4 regions of the Ferdinandcohnia jepli genome follow, and region 2 is predicted to be linked to each of the others. Evidence: riboswitches for the same ligand, from Rfam matches in the RefSeq annotation. Region 2 holds a riboswitch; each other region holds the start of a gene.
The links. A riboswitch is a leader RNA that binds a small molecule or an ion and turns the genes downstream of it on or off. The one in region 2 is predicted to bind S-adenosylmethionine.
Positions count from the first base shown of each region.

Region 1 (4,198 bases), on a different contig from region 2:
AGGGACAGGTTCCCTGTCCCTGTTTTCATTCTTAGGTGGGACAAGGGACCTGTCCCTCTGACCCACTTTCTATAATACTTCTGCGCCGATTGAGCTTTTAAAGTGTCCTAACGCCCATTCATGGCCAGTTTGATTAAAGCTTGCTACTGCTTTCGAATGCACCACAATTTTGAAGCCTCTGTTGTAGGCATCAACAGCAGTGTGAAGCACACAAATGTCGGTACATACGCCTACAAGATGTACTTCTGTAATTCCACGTTCACGTAGTTTTAGCTCAAGGTCTGTTCCAGCGAATGCTGAATATCTTGTTTTATCCATCCAATATACATTTGGATTTGCTTGTTGATCATTGAATACCCCTTGCAGTTTCCCATACAACAATCTCCCTGATGTATCCTCAATATTATGGGGGGGAAATAATTTCGTTTCAGGGTGTCGGTGATCACCTTCTTTATGAAGGTCAATTGCAAAGACTACATAATCGTTGTTAGAGATAAATTCTTCTGTAATACTCACAATCTCATTTTCAATCTGCTGACCCGGTTCGCCACAGGTTAACGCACCATCTGATGCAACAAAATCATTTGTATAATCAATATTTATCAATGCCTTTTTCATTAGTATTCCTCCTAATCTTAGTAAACATTAATAATTAACATATTGTTAAATGTACGTTTCAAAAAATTAGTATCTAGCTGTATATATTGGTTTAACTACATCCATATCAATAAATTCATAAAGCTGTGTTGGTGCTTTGGATGTACGCTGTGTCTTTTTCCCTGGAACAAGCTTGATAAATGGCAGAGTTTTTATTTTTCTAGCAAAACTTTGCTCACTTGCTATTGCAGGATCATCAGTCACAGTTAGTAATACCGCTTGTAGTTCAGAGTACGTAAATTGTGTCGGTAAAAATCTTTTTGCCACTGTTGTTTGCAGTAGGTCATTGGTAATCATCGCAATCGCATCTTTAATAATCTCAACATGATCGAATGCAAGCTCCAATGACAGAACCTCATCTAGTGCAAATAATTTCACATCTGCTGCATCGTCATTTGCTTTTCGTTTGGATAAACTATGCTCTGGGACAATCGCATAATGGGCGTTTGTGATAATCCAGCCTCTTGGATCTCTACCAGGCTTATCATAGACTCCAAAGTGTTTAATATGAATCCCACCAACACCCGTCTCTTCTTCGAGCTCGCGTTTTGCTGCTTCAAAAGCTGTTTCATCTTCTTGTACAAAACCGCCAGGTAATGCCCACTTCCCTGCTTCAATGTTTGGTTTTCCTTCTGCATTTGTCATTGAGCGTTGTATAAGCATCAGCTTCATTGTCATTTTCGGTGGTTTGTAAACCTCAGCTTTTTCTGAGACAATAGTGAAAACAGCAATATCAGATGTATATCCATCAGGCGTGCGATATTTCTTTACATCATATTGGTTCAATGCTTCTTCGTTCGACATTGTGTTTCCCCTTTTGAAATTAGTATATGTTACTATTAACAAAATGTTAATTGTTAATTATAGTATATCCGAAACTCACCAAAAAAGTCCACATATTCTTTAAAAATTTTTCCCGATATTTGGGATTCGGCAATTACTTGCTCTATGAGTAATTAACTAATAAATATGCTTTAGCAGTTAGTAATTCATTTGCCCTATGAGTGACCAACTGATATGATTGCTTCTCCAGTTGGCAATTCTTAACTCCAATAAACTAACTACTCCCCTTCGTGTATTGCAACCAATAGTAGTTCAAAAACCTACTAGTCCATTTAAGAACACTAGTTAAGCGCAAGATCCAAATTGTGCTTATTTTGGGACTGAACCTGTCCCTCCGTACCACCTAGGTCTTTAGAAAGATTTCTTAAAAATTGTTTGACTTTTCAAATAACACGTTGTAAATTTAGTATTAATTTTATACGGTATATCCTTATCAAGAGCCAGGGGAGGAAATTGGTCCGGTGATCCTGCAGCAACCTCTTATTTTCTACGGAAAATAAAAAGGTGCTACGTCCAACAGACTTATTGTCTGAAAGATGAGGAAGAGATAATAGTACCTCTTCCTCTTGGGAGAGGTTTTTTTATGGCCTCTCACTTGTTTTAATCCAACTAAACACATGAGTTTAGTTTTGATTATTCATATATGCTATAAAATTTAGGAGGCGGTATTATGACAAGTGTTGGGTATTGGTTTATTGGGTTTGCTTTGGTTTACACGTTTTATCTTATCTTTATAAGTCAGATAGCAAAACGGAAGGCAGTTGATGGAAGTGGATTTTTCGTTGGAGGTCGTGGGTTTAATACATTATTAGTCACTGTTTGTATTACAGGTTTATTTTCAGGTTCTTCTTATATCGCAATTTTAGAGCTTAGCTATCTTACTGGTATTTCTGCGATTTGGTATGGTGTAGCGGAAACGATACATGTTTTAATTATTGCACTTGTGTTAATCGCCCCTTTTCGTAAAAAAGCATTGGTTACCATATCTGGGCTTTTAGGTGACCGTTATGGTGAAAAAGTTCGAGGTGTTGCTGGTGCCATCACTGCCTTTACATTCCCGATGTGGTCTGTCGCTACAGCACTAGCTTTTGCATCCGCCCTCTCTGTTTTTACAGGAATATCTCTAATTTGGTCCGTTGCATTAACTGCCCTATTACTCCTTGTATATCTTCAGTTCGGCGGTATGTGGGCAATCGGAATTACACAGTTAAGTAATGTAATTGTCTTTTTCATCATGCTGGGAATCGGTACATATGCCTTTTTCCTTAATCCTGGAATTGATGGACTTAAGACACTCTTTGAAGAAAAACCACAATACGCCTCCCTTGATGGTGCAGGGATCCAAACAATTTTAGCCTGGTTTGGTACTTTCCTTTTTAACGTAATTCTAGCTCAAGCTGCGTTTCAAATGGCTTTGTCCTGTAAAACACCGAAGCAAGGACGCAACGGATTGCTTTATGCTGCGTTACTTGGTATTCCATTAATAATTGGTGCTGTGCTTTTCGGATTAGCTGCTGCACAGGTTGTCCCAAATGAAGGCCGTGGACTAGTAGCAGTTCCAATGTATCTAATGGAAACTCTTCCAGCCCCTCTTGTCGGACTGTTCTTCTTAGGCTTTTGGGCAGCCGCGCTAAGCTGGGGTGCACCTTGCCAATTTTCTGGTGCTACAAGTTTAGGCCGCGATGTTGGAAGTGCCATAAATCAAAAAGCAACGGAAGCGCAATTAATTCGCTATACAAAATGGTCTTTAGTGCTATTAACTCTTTTAATGGTCGGTTTTGCCCTTTTACGGTCAGAGCAGTCCGCCTGGTGGAATGTACTTGCATGGGTTACTAGAAACTCGGCAACTTTTGCACCAGTAGTAGCTGCATTATTCTGGCCAGTTGTAACAAAACGAGCAGCCCTTATTTCACTTTTTACAGGTTCATTATCCGGTTTACTTTGGTATCACCTTAGTGGCTGGGCAGTAAACGACTTTTATTTAAACATCCATCCGGTTTGGATCGGCATGATTGTTAATATCATTACGATAATAATTGCTAGTTTACTTGATACCGCTAGTAAGTGGGAATGGAATGGATCATTTAAAAGTCTGGGATTCTACTCATTTCTCCTTTCATGCACTTTAATTGGTTTTCTAGTCTCAACTTTCTCATTCCTACATCAAAATGGGATTACAGGAATTATCTTAATGCTTATTGTGTCAGGATTTTTTATCAGTTGTATTAGTTTTATAAAAGAGAAAACAACGGTTACAAGACATGTTAGAAAAATAATATAGGAGGCTGGTAGACTTGGGTATTACAACCGATTTACGAAAAATTGATGTAACAACAGTGTGGAAAAAGAACGTTCAAACAGAACAGTTCGTGAGAGGCTTTCAATTTTTAATTGATGAACCTACAAAGATTGGCGGCGACAATGAAGCTCCTACACCATTGGAATATGTATTGGGTGCATTCAACGGATGTATCTTTGTGGTAATCGATTTAGTTGCAAGAGAAATAAATTTTCACTTTGAAAATATTGACATAAAAAGCCTTGCCGTTGTAGATCGGCGTGGACTATTGGGTACTGCAGATGTTTCACCCTACTACCAATCTGTCATAAACGAAATCGTCTTTGAAACTGATGAAACACCAGAGAAACTAGAAGAACTAAAAGAAATCGTACTCAAACGCTGCCCCCTATACAACCT
Region 1 covers NZ_JBFOKR010000015.1:94,845-99,042, forward strand. The annotation lists gene AB3M96_RS16685 (cysteine hydrolase family protein) at 70-618, opposite strand; gene AB3M96_RS16690 (NUDIX domain-containing protein) at 685-1,461, opposite strand; SAM riboswitch class I at 1,928-2,043, shown strand; gene AB3M96_RS16695 (sodium:solute symporter family protein) at 2,171-3,781, shown strand; gene AB3M96_RS16700 (OsmC family protein) at 3,795-4,198, shown strand, end outside.
Region 1: another riboswitch for S-adenosylmethionine. It lies ahead of AB3M96_RS16695 (sodium:solute symporter family protein); the one in region 2 lies ahead of mtnK (S-methyl-5-thioribose kinase).

Region 2 (4,198 bases):
TTATAAACCTGAACTCCTTCAGGGGCAACGCGAATACCAGCAATATGAGTAACTTCATCAGGATTTCTCTCTTCAATCGGTATTTCTTTTCCTGTTTGAAGGGAAATATCGAACGTAGATCGAGGTGCTGCAACATAAAACGGAATGCAAAACGCCTTAGCAAGTAACGCAAGATTGTATGTTCCAATCTTATTTGCTGTATCTCCGTTTGCAGTGATTCGGTCGGCACCTACGATAATAGCATCAATTCCCTTTGCAGCAATAGTATGTGCAGCCATGTTATCCGTAATAAGTGTTACATCAACACCAGATTGCAGGAGTTCCCATGTAGTTAACCGAGCACCTTGTAAAACAGGTCTTGTCTCCGATGCATATACTTTTAGATTGATATTTTTTTGTGCAGCAAGGTGGAAGGGTGCTAATGCAGTTCCATATCTAGCAGTTGCGATTGCCCCGGCATTACAAATAGTTAAAACCTTGTAGTCCTCATTAAAGAGGGAAAGTGCATGCTCACCGATTTGACGACAAACCTCTTCATCCTCGACTTGGATTTGAATTGCTTCATGCACGAGTGTAGTCTTCGCTTCATTAACTGTCTTGCAATCTTCAATACTAGCAACTAACCGATTAACTGCCCAAAGTAAATTAACTGCTGTTGGGCGTGAACTGGCAAGGTACTCCTTTTCTTCATTCAATTTTAGTTTAAATTCAGATAGAGAGCAGATTTCATAACTTTGTGCTGAGAGTGCTAAACCAAAAGCAGCTGTAATGCCAATTGCAGGTGCACCTCGTACCTTTAAGGCAACAATGCTGTCCCAAACATCCTCAATCGTAAAGAGGTCAATAAACACTGTTTCAAGCGGCAGCTTTGTTTGGTCTAATAGGGTAATATAAGTATCTTTCCATTCCACAGATTGTGGAACTGTTTTTGTGTAACTCATGATGTCACTCCTTACGCTGTCTCTGTATGTCGGACATAAGTTCTTAATTCAGATAGACGAACGATATTTTTCCGGTTTTGGATCAGTTCCTTACCTAGACGTAACGCATGTTGTTTTGCTGCAATTTTTCGGTCTAAATCAGTTATGCCATCTAAATCTGCTACATGTGCCAAGCCTATCGTTCTACGAATAATTTCACATCCTGCAAAACCAATCGCATCTTCAAAGGCTTGTTGTATTGCATAGTCTAGATAGCCATCCACGTCACGGTATAATTCTACACCTTCATTTTTCCATAATTGAGTAAAGGTTGATGAAAAGACATCCCAGGTTTTTTCGATATGAGCAAACAAAGGCTCACGTTTCTGTTCTTCTCTCGAAATTGCATTTAATAATAGATTAGCAACAAATTGCCCGATATCAAATCCTAATGGGCCGAAAAAGGCAAACTCTGGATCTATTACCTTTGTTTCATTTTCATTTGCAAAGATACTGCCTGTATGAAGATCACCATGCAATAATGCATCTGCTTGTGTTAAAAATTTCTGTTTAAGTTTTGCAACCTCGAATTTTAAGGACTGGTCACCCCAAATCTGTTCAACATCTTGTTGAAGTTCAGGTTCATAGCTATTTGTATCAATATCAAAGAAAGGATCTGTAAAAACAAGGTCCTCTGTAATTTTACAAAGATCTGGATTAATGTATTTCTGTACCAATAGTTTTTTCTTTGCTGGCTCAAGACCAAAATCGGACGTGTAGAAAAGCGTTTTTGCTAAGTATGTACCAATATGCTCTGAGAGAAGTGGATATGTCTCGCCTTCAATCAACCCAGCTCTAGAAATCCGTAAATAGGAGAGATCCTCCATTACTGTGATTGCAAGAGTTTCGTCTGTGTAAAAAACTTTTGGTACAAGATTAGGCACATGTTCAGCTGCAGCAAGCAGTGCGTTTGCTTCAATGGTTGCGCGCTTGAGCGATAATGGCCAGCTTTCTCCAACCACTTTTGCATATGGGAGTGCTTGTTTGATAATAATTCCTTTGCTACTTTCTTGCTCGGTAATGTGGAAAACAAGATTTAAGTTACCATCTCCAATTTCTCTGCAAGATAATACTTGCCCTTCTTCAAATAAACGTAGACGAACAGCCAGTGCAACTGCTGTACTCTCTGTTAAAGGTTCATAGATTGAATGTTTTGAAATCGCCATTTGTATACCTCCATAGATTCGTAGTTAATGGAGGCTTTTCTATGTGTGATAAAAAATAGAAAAGCCTCTTTCCAGTTTGAAAGAGGCTTGAAGACACGGCTTCGCACCTCTTATCTGCCAGAAAGTGAAACAACTTTCTGTTGGAATTAGCACCGTGCCTTGCGGGTTTCCCCGGCGCATTATATGCGCCCCACCTTGCGATGGTATTACGGTCGGTTGCTGGGCTTCATCGGGCCAAATCCCTCTGCCTACTCTTGATAAGAGATCAACGTAATTGCTTTTGCAATTATTGAACTATTAAATTTTATTTTTGATACTGAAGTGAATAATACCAACCTAGACATGTAATTGTCAATAAATTTTTTCGATTCAATTAACTAAATTCATTTCTTAAAGTACGAGATTAATTATTTGTAAAATGCTGGACGTCTGTCTTGAAAAATAGGAATTTGTTTTCTTACCTCTTGCACCTTAGCGAGATTGATCTCACCAACAAGAGTGGTTGGTTCTGTTCCTGCTTCCACAATAATTTCACCCCATGGATCGATAATCATGGAGTGACCAGCAAATACATTGTTTGGATCACTGCCTGAGCGGTTACAAGCAACAACATAACATTGATTTTCAATAGCCCGGCTTAGCAATAATGCTCTCCAATGCTCTAATCGTGGGAGCGGCCATTCGGCTACTACAAACAGAATTTCTGCTCCATCTGTAGTATGTGCACGAATCCATTCTGGAAACCTGATATCATAACAAATCAAGCCGGAAGCCTGGATATTTTCAAGTGTGAAGTGGCCTTTACTCGCCCCAGCTTGCAAATATAGGTGTTCATCCATCAGTTGAAATAGGTGGAGTTTACTATATTCTCCAATTAATTCGCCTTCTCTATTAACGACAAACATTGTATTCGTAACACCATCATCCGTTTTTTTAGCAACAGAGCCTGCAATAATATTTACTGAGTACGATGTTGCAAGATCTTTTATAAATGACTTTGTTTTATCACCATTTTCATCCGCAATTTCATCTAGTCTAGTAAGGTCATATCCAGTTGTCCATAGCTCTGGTAAAATAATGACATCAGGGGTATGTTGTTTCATAGTTTGTTCGATTTCTCTAGTAACATTGTTAAGGTTACTGACCGGATCTCCGAATACAATGTCCAGTTGAATACATGCAATTTTTAGATTCATAGTTGGGCCTCCTGGAAAAAATAATACTTTACAATTTGTTTTTAACAATATATGATTTGTCACTAGAATTTCAAGTATTTTTAAGAAGGTGAATCCATGAAAAATTTTCAACAGTCTGACATACTTAAGAACTTACCAAAACAGTTCTTTGCTTCTCTTGTAGGGAAGGTCAACAGGGTGGTGGCGGATGGCCATGATGTAATAAATTTAGGCCAGGGTAATCCTGATCAACCAACACCATCACATATTGTAAAAGCATTACAGAATTCTGCTGAAAATCCAAGTTATCATAAGTATCCTCCTTTCAGAGGACAACCTTTTTTGAAGGAAGCTGCCGCTAAATTTTATGAACGAGAATATGGAGTTACGTTAAATCCCGAGACAGAGGTTGCAATATTATTTGGGGGGAAAGCGGGCCTTGTTGAAATTCCACAATGCCTTTTAAACCCTGGAGATGTTGCGCTTGTTCCTGACCCGGGGTATCCAGATTACTGGTCTGGTGTTGAACTGGCCCGTGGCGTTATGGAGTATATGCCGTTAAAAGAAGATAATGCCTTTTTACCTGATTATTCGGAGCTTAATCCAGAGCAATTAGAAAAAGCCAAAGTTATGTTCTTAAATTACCCAAATAATCCCACAGGCGCAACTGCGACAAAGGAATTCTTTGAGGAGACTGTTGAATTTGCGAACAAACATGATATTTGTGTAGTTCATGATTTTGCATATGGAGCAATTGGTTTTGACGGGAAGAAGCCAGTTAGCTTTTTACAAGTAGAAGGTGCGAAAGAAATTGGAATTGAAATCTACACACTGTCTAAAACTTATAATATGGCTGGATGGCGAATAGGTTTTGCGG
Region 2 covers NZ_JBFOKR010000003.1:28,749-32,946, forward strand. The annotation lists gene mtnA (S-methyl-5-thioribose-1-phosphate isomerase) at 1-941, opposite strand, end outside; gene mtnK (S-methyl-5-thioribose kinase) at 953-2,146, opposite strand; SAM riboswitch class I at 2,254-2,410, opposite strand; gene AB3M96_RS03705 (carbon-nitrogen family hydrolase) at 2,554-3,405, opposite strand; gene AB3M96_RS03710 (pyridoxal phosphate-dependent aminotransferase) at 3,439-4,198, shown strand, end outside.

Region 3 (4,198 bases), on a different contig from region 2:
TGGGTAAAAAGAGAATGGAAAAATAAGATTCCATTCTCTTTTTTCATGATTATCTATAAGTCTCCAAAAAATCCTTCAACACATGAACCGCCTGCACACAATCCCCCAAAGTCGACCACTCGGCAGGATTATGACTAATCCCATCCTTACTCTGTACAAAAATCATCGCAACCGGAAGTTTACGCCCAACCACCATTGCATCATGCCCGGCACCGCTTGGTAAATAAGCCGGTTCTATCCCTTGGGCTTTAACCGAGTTAGCCAGTTTTTCCTGCATGTCCTCACTGATTGGAACGGGTGCCTCCCGGAAGGTTTCTTCTACTTCTAGTTCGATGTTGTGGTTGTTGCAAAGAGTGTGCGCCTTGTCGATGACAAGTTCGACTAGTTTGTCGCGCGTATCCTTTTGGATATCACGAATATCAACAGTTAAACGAACCTCACCTGGAATAACATTTACCCCATTAGGAAATACATCAACCTTGCCAACAGTCGCAACTGCAGAAGAGCTCACTTGCTGAGGGAGCGCTTGTACCTCATATATAAATTGGCTGGCAGCAACAAGAGCATCTTGTCGATCATTCATTGGAGTGTTGCCTGCATGACCGGCTTGTCCTTTAAACGTCATCTTCAACCAGCATGGTCCTGCAATTCCGGTCACAATTCCTACAGATGTGTTTGCATTTTCAAGTCTTTTACCTTGTTCAATATGTATTTCAACAAAGGCTTCTAGTTTGTCGAGGTCTCTTTTTGAAGTGAAAAAGGAATCTGTAGTGAGGCCAATACTTTCTAACACCTCGCTAAAAGGGACTCCGTTTATATCCTTTTTAGGAAGTAAATCCTCTGGTTTTGCCTCACCAATCATCGACATGCTGCCACTAAAGCCACCGTTAAAACGTGCACCTTCTTCGTCGGTAAAAATGACGACTTCGTAAGGTCTTTCTGGAGTGTATCCGGTTTGTTTCCAAGCTTCTGCAACCTCTAGTGCAGCAAGCACACCAAGTGGTCCGTCAAAATGTCCGCCATTTGGCACACTGTCTACATGGGATCCAGATATTAGTGCCGGTAACTCTGGGTTTTTACCTTCAAGGCGGCCAAACACATTTCCGGCACCGTCAACAGTTACTTCAAGTCCTGCTTCGGTCATCCATTTTTTGACGAGGTCCTTTGCTGCCTTTTCTTCTTCTGAAAAGCCAATCCGGTACGAACCGCAGTCTGGTGTGAGTCCAATCTCGGAAAGAGCCGCTAATCTTGTGGCCAAGCGCTCACCCCTTACGCCGTTTTTGTTTAATGATTTATCGTAATCTACTATGAGTTTTTCATACAGGTTCATCTGAATTCTCCTTTTTTGTGGTTTGCAATTTAAGCATTGTTCAATTAATGTACCTATTATGCAATTAATAAGACTATCCTGCAATCATAATTGTGACTTAACGAGAAACTCTATTCAGTAATTCAATAAGATTACTCGGTTTACTACATTAGCTAACAAAAACTTTTTTGTTGAACTTTTCTGATAGATAAAGTATGATAACATTACGAATTACGAAATAAATAGTGTCTTCTTATTACGAGAGGTGGAGGGAAATGGCCCTTTGAAGCCTCGGCAGCGGGTTCTAGATTCATAGAATACTGTGCCAATTCCATCAAACTTGATGTTTGAGAAATAAGAAGGGGTCGACGTTACATACAAACCTCTTCTTTTTGAAGAGGTTTTTTATTTTATCTAGAAACAGCATGAGGAGATGAGTGGAGTGAAGTATGGTTTTTGGTTACCGATTTTTGGTGGGTGGTTACGAAATGTGGAGGATGAGAACATGCCACCGACCTTTGCTTATGCAAAGGAAGTGATTCAAGCGGCGGAAAAATGGGGCTATGATACAACCTTAATTGCTGAATTATATTTGAATGATATTAAGGGTCCCGAGCATGATTCCCTTGAGGCTTGGTCAACTGCGGCAGCACTTGCAGCAGTTACGGAAAAAATTGAAATTATGACAGCGGTCCGTCCTGGATTCCACAACCCTGCTGTAACAGCAAAAATGGCTGCGAACATTGATCATATAAGCAATGGAAGGTTTACGTTGAATGTCGTTTCTGCTTGGTGGGAAGAAGAAGCCCGTCAGTACAACGGTATTTTTACAGCACATGATGAGCGTTATGACCGCACGCTAGAGTTTATCGATGTTGTGAAAGGACTATGGACAGAAGAAACTTTCTCATATGATGGCAAGTTTTACAATATCCAAAATGCGAAGCTTGCTCCAAAGCCAGTTCAACGTCCTAACCCGGTTTTATATGCAGGCGGCGAAAGTCCAAAGGGTAAAGAAGTAATCGCTTCAGTCATGGACGCTTATGTGATGCATGGTGGAACAGTTGAAGAAATTGATACGAAAATCACGGATATGAAAAATAGACGAAAAGCCTTGAACAAAGACGACTTCCAATCCTTTGGAATGGCAGCGTACGTGATTTGCCGCGATACAGAGGAAGAGGTTCAGGAGGAACTTCGTCGTATCACGGATGTAAAAGATACTAGCGGATACGCGGGATTCAAGGATTTCACAAGTAAATCTCAATTAGAGCAGCAAATTCAGTTGCAGGATTATTCCGTTTCAAACAGAGGCTTGCGTCCAAACTTAATCGGAACACCGGAACAAATTGCGGAGCGCATTTTAGCATATGAAGAGGTTGGATTAGACTTATTACTACTTCAATTTTCACCACAGCTAGAAGAAATGGAACGCTTTGCTCGTGATGTAATGCCACTTGTAGAAGCGAAACGAACTCAAAAACTAGAAGCTTAAAAAGGAGTGGAAGCAATGAGTAAAATATATGTAATTCATGAAAATGATGAATGGACACAGCACTTAGTAAAGCGCCTAGAAGAACTAAATCTTCCGTATGAGTTGTGGCATCTGGATCAGGGAACAGTGGACTTATCCGAGGCACCGCCGGAAGGTGTATTTTATAGTAGAATGAGCGCATCTTCTCATACGCGCGGTCATCGATATGCACCTGAATTAACGAGTGCAGTTCTTGCATGGTTAGAAGCGCACGATAGAAAAGTGTTTAACGGATCGCGTGCACTGCAGTTAGAAGTTAGTAAGGTTCAGCAATACCTTGAGTTGAATCGTTATGGTGTAAAAACACCGAAAACAGTTGCGGCAGTTGGAAAAGAACAAATTCGTGAAGCGGCAGCGAAGTTTGCAGGTGCACCATTTATTACAAAACATAACCGTGCTGGAAAAGGACTTGGAGTTCAATTGTTCTATTCATTAGAAGCACTAAATGAGTATCTTGAAGGACCGACTTTTGAGGAGCCGGTTGATGGAATTACGCTTATTCAAGAGTACATCCAATCACCAGAACCATATATCACCCGTTGCGAATTTGTTGGCGGCAAGTTTGTGTATGCGGTTCGAGTCGACACATCTGAAGGCTTTGAACTATGCCCGGCAGACGCATGCCAAATCGGAGACCTTTTCTGTCCAGTTGGCGAAGAAGTACCAACGAAACCTAAGTTCCAAATCGTTGAAAACTTTGCAGATCCTATTTTAGAAAGGTATGAGCAGGTTCTAGCTGCAAACGACATTCACATTGCTGGCATCGAGTTTATCCGTAACAGCGAGGGCGAAATTTTCACATATGACATCAATACAAATACCAATTACAACTCAGACGCGGAGGATGCTGCCGGTAAGTTTGGTATGCTTGAGGTTGCAACGTTTTTAGGGAAAGAGTTGGAGAAGTTGGCTGGAGTAGAGGTGTAAAAAAAGGGAAGTTGCCTACTGGTAACTTCCCTGAACATCTAATGCCTTTTTCAATAATTCATTTTTCTTTTCTTCATACTTTTTCTTATAAGGCAGGGCTTCCTCTTTTGAGTGTCCATTAACTACTAACTCATTCTCTAGCTCGGTATAGAGCGCGTAGAATAACTCATCGGTTTCTTTTTCTAACGTCTTGAATTCGTTATAGTAGGTACCCATCACTTGCAAAACTGCCACTCCATCAGCTGATTCTTCGATAAAATCTGCCTTCGCTCGTTTGAGTAGCTCTTTGGCTTTCTTCTTTGTGTCTTTTTCAAGAATAGTAAATTCACTATCATACTTTTCTTTAATTTCTTCAAGTGTGGAAGACTCTGTAGTCATCGATGCCTCCGCAACCTGCGTGCTTTCATCCAAAGGAAGGTTCTTCACCA
Region 3 covers NZ_JBFOKR010000004.1:180,000-184,197, forward strand. The annotation lists gene AB3M96_RS05850 (M20 family metallo-hydrolase) at 50-1,330, opposite strand; SAM riboswitch class I at 1,560-1,670, shown strand; gene AB3M96_RS05855 (LLM class flavin-dependent oxidoreductase) at 1,752-2,804, shown strand; gene AB3M96_RS05860 (ATP-grasp domain-containing protein) at 2,820-3,770, shown strand; gene AB3M96_RS05865 (hypothetical protein) at 3,786-4,198, opposite strand, start outside.
Region 3: another riboswitch for S-adenosylmethionine. It lies ahead of AB3M96_RS05855 (LLM class flavin-dependent oxidoreductase); the one in region 2 lies ahead of mtnK (S-methyl-5-thioribose kinase).

Region 4 (4,198 bases), on a different contig from region 2:
CAAACCTATTTGGTTTAAAAGAAAATGGATATATATATACTCGCATCCATAATCCAACAGTGACAGTTTTTGAAGAAAGAGTTGCTCAATTAGAGGGCGGAGTTGGTGCATTAGCAGTTGCAAGTGGAATGGCAGCTATAACAACTGCTATTCTAAATATTGCGGGTGCTGGGGACGAGATTGTATCAGCATCAACACTATATGGGGGTACATATAACCTATTCGCAAATACACTTCCTAAATATGGAATAAAAACAACATTTGTAGACCCTTCAAATCCAGAAAATTTCCGTCAAGCAATTACTCCTAATACAAAGGCTGTATTTGCAGAAACAATTGGTAATCCAAGTTTAGATGTTCTTGATATTGAGTCAGTAGCGAATATTGCGCATGAAGCAGGGATTCCACTTTTAATTGACAACACCTTTGCAACTCCTTATCTCTGCAGACCTATCGAACACGGAGCAGATATTGTCATCCATTCTGCAACGAAATGGTTGCTAGGTAATGGAACGACATTAGGTGGGATCATCGTAGATGGTGGTAATTTTGATTGGAATTCACCTAAATTCCCAGGTTTCACAACCCCTGATCCGAGCTATAATAATTTAGTTTATGCCGAGGCACTTGGACCTGTCGCTTATATTATAAAAGCCAGGGTTCAGCTTCTACGTGATCTTGGGCCATCAATAAGCCCATTTAATGCTTTCCAATTTAATTTGGGACTCGAAACCTTACATGTTCGAATGAAAGAACATATTGAAAATACAAAAAAGGTTGTCACTTATTTAAAAGATCATCCAGGCGTTGAGTGGGTACTATATCCTGGAGAAGAAAATCATCCGAACAAGCAATTAGCAGACAAATATTTATCAAAAGGGGCCGGCGCTGTTGTAGTCTTTGGCATCAAAGGTGGAAGAGAGGCTGGTCAAAAGCTAATAAATAGTGTTGAATTATGGTCACATGTAGCCAATGTAGGAGATGCAAAGAGTTTAATTATTCATCCTGCAAGTACAACGCATCAACAACTTGGACCAGAAGATCTAAAAGCATCAGGTGTAACTGAGGATTTGGTTCGATTATCTGTAGGAATTGAAAATATAGAGGATATACTTGAAGATTTAGAACAAGCAATTGAAGTAGCAAATGGAACAACGTCGAAAAAATCTGTACCTACTGTGTAGTTTCTTTTTGAGAAAAAAATTTGTTGACACCTTTTTTTGCTAATGATAAAATCACAAATGTCGCTATAGCAACATAATGAAAAAGTGAATATATAAATGTGACTCTTATTTAGAGTGGTGGAGGGAAGTGCCCTATGAAACCCAGCAACCGTCAACGTCCGTTGAAAAGGTGCCAATTCACACAAAGCTTATGCTTTGAGAGATGAGAGGAAGGTTATTTAGATATCTATGCCTTTCTGCTCTTTTGCAGAAAGGTATTTTTGTTTTAGTAAAGTAGCTGAAAAGACAGGCTGACACCCTAATTGTAAATAAAGGTAACCGGATTATAATGGCGGGAGTTTACTTTATCAGTTATTTACATAAACTAAGCTTAGTTTTTTCTGAATAGAAGGTGTGACAAACGTGATATCACTAACAAATGTTAAAAAAGTCTATAACTCAAAGAATAATTCAGTAACAGCTGTGAATAATATCAATTTGCAAATTAATGAAGGCGAAATATTTGGCATAATCGGTTATAGTGGTGCAGGTAAAAGTTCCTTAATTCGCTTACTGAACGGACTTGAAACACCAACCGAAGGAACAATTACAGTTGCGGGACATGATATAACCTCTATTAAGGGGAAGAATCTTCAAAATGCACGGAAAGAAATTAGTATGATCTTCCAGCATTTCAATTTACTTTGGTCGAGAACTGTGAGAGAAAACATATCATTTCCACTTGAGATTTCAAAGGTTCCCAAAACCGAACGAGATAAAAGAGTTTCCGAACTCATTAAATTAGTAGGCTTAGAAGGAAGAGAAGATGCATATCCTTCACAACTTAGTGGAGGACAGAAGCAAAGAGTCGGTATCGCTCGTGCACTTGCAAATAATCCAAAGGTTTTACTTTGTGATGAAGCTACTTCTGCTCTAGACCCACAAACAACTGACTCAATACTTGACCTGCTCGTGGATATTAATGAGCGATTAGGGTTAACGATTGTATTAATCACGCATGAAATGCATGTTATACGTAAAATTTGCCATCGGGTCGCTGTAATGGAGGAAGGCAGATTTGTTGAACAAGGGAAGGTACTTGATGTGTTTAAAAAACCTCAGGCTAACATTACAAAACGTTTTGTTCAACAGGTAACAGAGCCAGAGGAAACAAAAGAAACGATTGAACACTTGTTACATCAGTATCCTAACGGACGGGTTATTCAATTAACTTTTGTTGGCGAAACTGCTGAAACACCATTAATTACACGTTTAATCCGTGATTTCAATATTGAAGTTAACATTCTGCAGGGGAAGATTTCTCAAACACAAAGCGGTTCATATGGGACTTTGTTTATTCATATTGATGGTGAGATGAATGAAGTGAATTCGTCAATCGATTACATTCGTCAACAGCAGGTAGAAGTCGAGGTGATCGAAAATGCTTGAGAAGTTATATGAACTCTTTAAATGGGAAAAACAAGTGGAAGACCTGGAAAAGTTAAAATGGGACGACCTATGGGAAGCAACGCTTGAAACACTATATATGACATCTATATCAGTAGTAGCAACATTTATTATCGGCTTGTTTCTAGGCTTGGTTTTATTTTTAACTGATAAAGGAAATGCATGGGAAAATCGTTATATAAATGGTTTTGTATCAGCGATTGTAAATATTTTTAGATCAATTCCATTTATTATTTTACTTGTTCTACTAATTCCGTTTACTAAAATTATCATGGGTTCTATGTTAGGCCCAAATGCAGCATTTCCATCTTTAATTATTGGTGCGGCACCCTTTTACGCAAGAATGGTAGAAATTGCACTACGCGAAATCGATAAAGGTGTTATTGAAGCATCGCATTCTATGGGAGCTACTAATAGCACTATTATCTATAAGGTATTAATTCCGGAATCATTACCTGCACTTATCTCAGGTATTACTGTAACTGCTATTTCGTTAATTAGCTTTACAGCGATGGCGGGGGTTATTGGAGCAGGAGGATTGGGACATTTTGCTTATCTTTATGGGTTCCAAGGAAATAAACCTATCATTACTTTTATTGCTACAGTAGCAATCGTAATCTTGGTATTCATCATTCAATTTTTGGGTGATTTCTTTACAAAATATACAGACAAGAGATAACAGGAGGAGTACTAACATGAAAAAGTGGTTTTTACTATTATTAGTTGGTTTATTATCATTAACTCTAGCTGCTTGCGGTGGAAATGATGAAGCAGGAGAACAAGGAACAGAAGGAACGAACGAAAATAAAAAGTTGGTAGTTGGCGCATCTGCAGTTCCACATGCTGAAGTATTAGAAAAAGCAAAAGAGCTTTTAAAGGAAAAGGGAATTGACCTTGAGATAGAAGTTTTTACTGATTATATTTTACCTAATGTTGCTTTACACGAAAAAGAAATCGATGCAAACTATTTCCAAACGCCAGGTTATTTAGCATTACAAATGGAAGATAACCCAGACTTTGATTTTGTTAGTGTTGGTGAAATTCACAAAGAACCAATTGGTATTTACTCAAAGGAATTTAACAATTTAAACGAGCTACCTGATGGCGCGAAAATTATTATGAGTAATTCATTTAGTGACCACGGTCGTATCTTACCAATTTTTGAAAGAGAAGGCATTATTACTCTTAAAGAAGGTGTAGGAGACCAAGCGAGAGTGGAAGACATCGTTGATAATCCGAAAAATCTTGATTTTTCTACTTTAATTGAAGCGAAATTACTAGCATCTTCTTTTGAAAATGGTGAAGGTGACGCAGTTGTTATCAATACAAACTATGCACTTGAAGGCGGAGTAAACATTGCTGAAGATGGTATTGCATTTGAAGGCGATGATGTTGTACCTGCAAACCTAATTGTAATTAATAAAGGCGATGAAGAACGCGAAGAAATAAAAGCATTAGTAGAAGTTTTAAAATCAGATGAAATTAAACAGTTCATCAAAGAAGAATATGCGGGTGCTGTAATTACAGTTGAATAAATTATGTGAAGAGAAGCTTATTACTAGCTTCTC
Region 4 covers NZ_JBFOKR010000011.1:69,131-73,328, forward strand. The annotation lists gene AB3M96_RS13110 (O-acetylhomoserine aminocarboxypropyltransferase/cysteine synthase family protein) at 1-1,184, shown strand, start outside; SAM riboswitch class I at 1,287-1,393, shown strand; gene AB3M96_RS13115 (methionine ABC transporter ATP-binding protein) at 1,587-2,612, shown strand; gene AB3M96_RS13120 (methionine ABC transporter permease) at 2,605-3,309, shown strand; gene AB3M96_RS13125 (MetQ/NlpA family ABC transporter substrate-binding protein) at 3,326-4,165, shown strand.
Region 4: another riboswitch for S-adenosylmethionine. It lies ahead of AB3M96_RS13115 (methionine ABC transporter ATP-binding protein); the one in region 2 lies ahead of mtnK (S-methyl-5-thioribose kinase).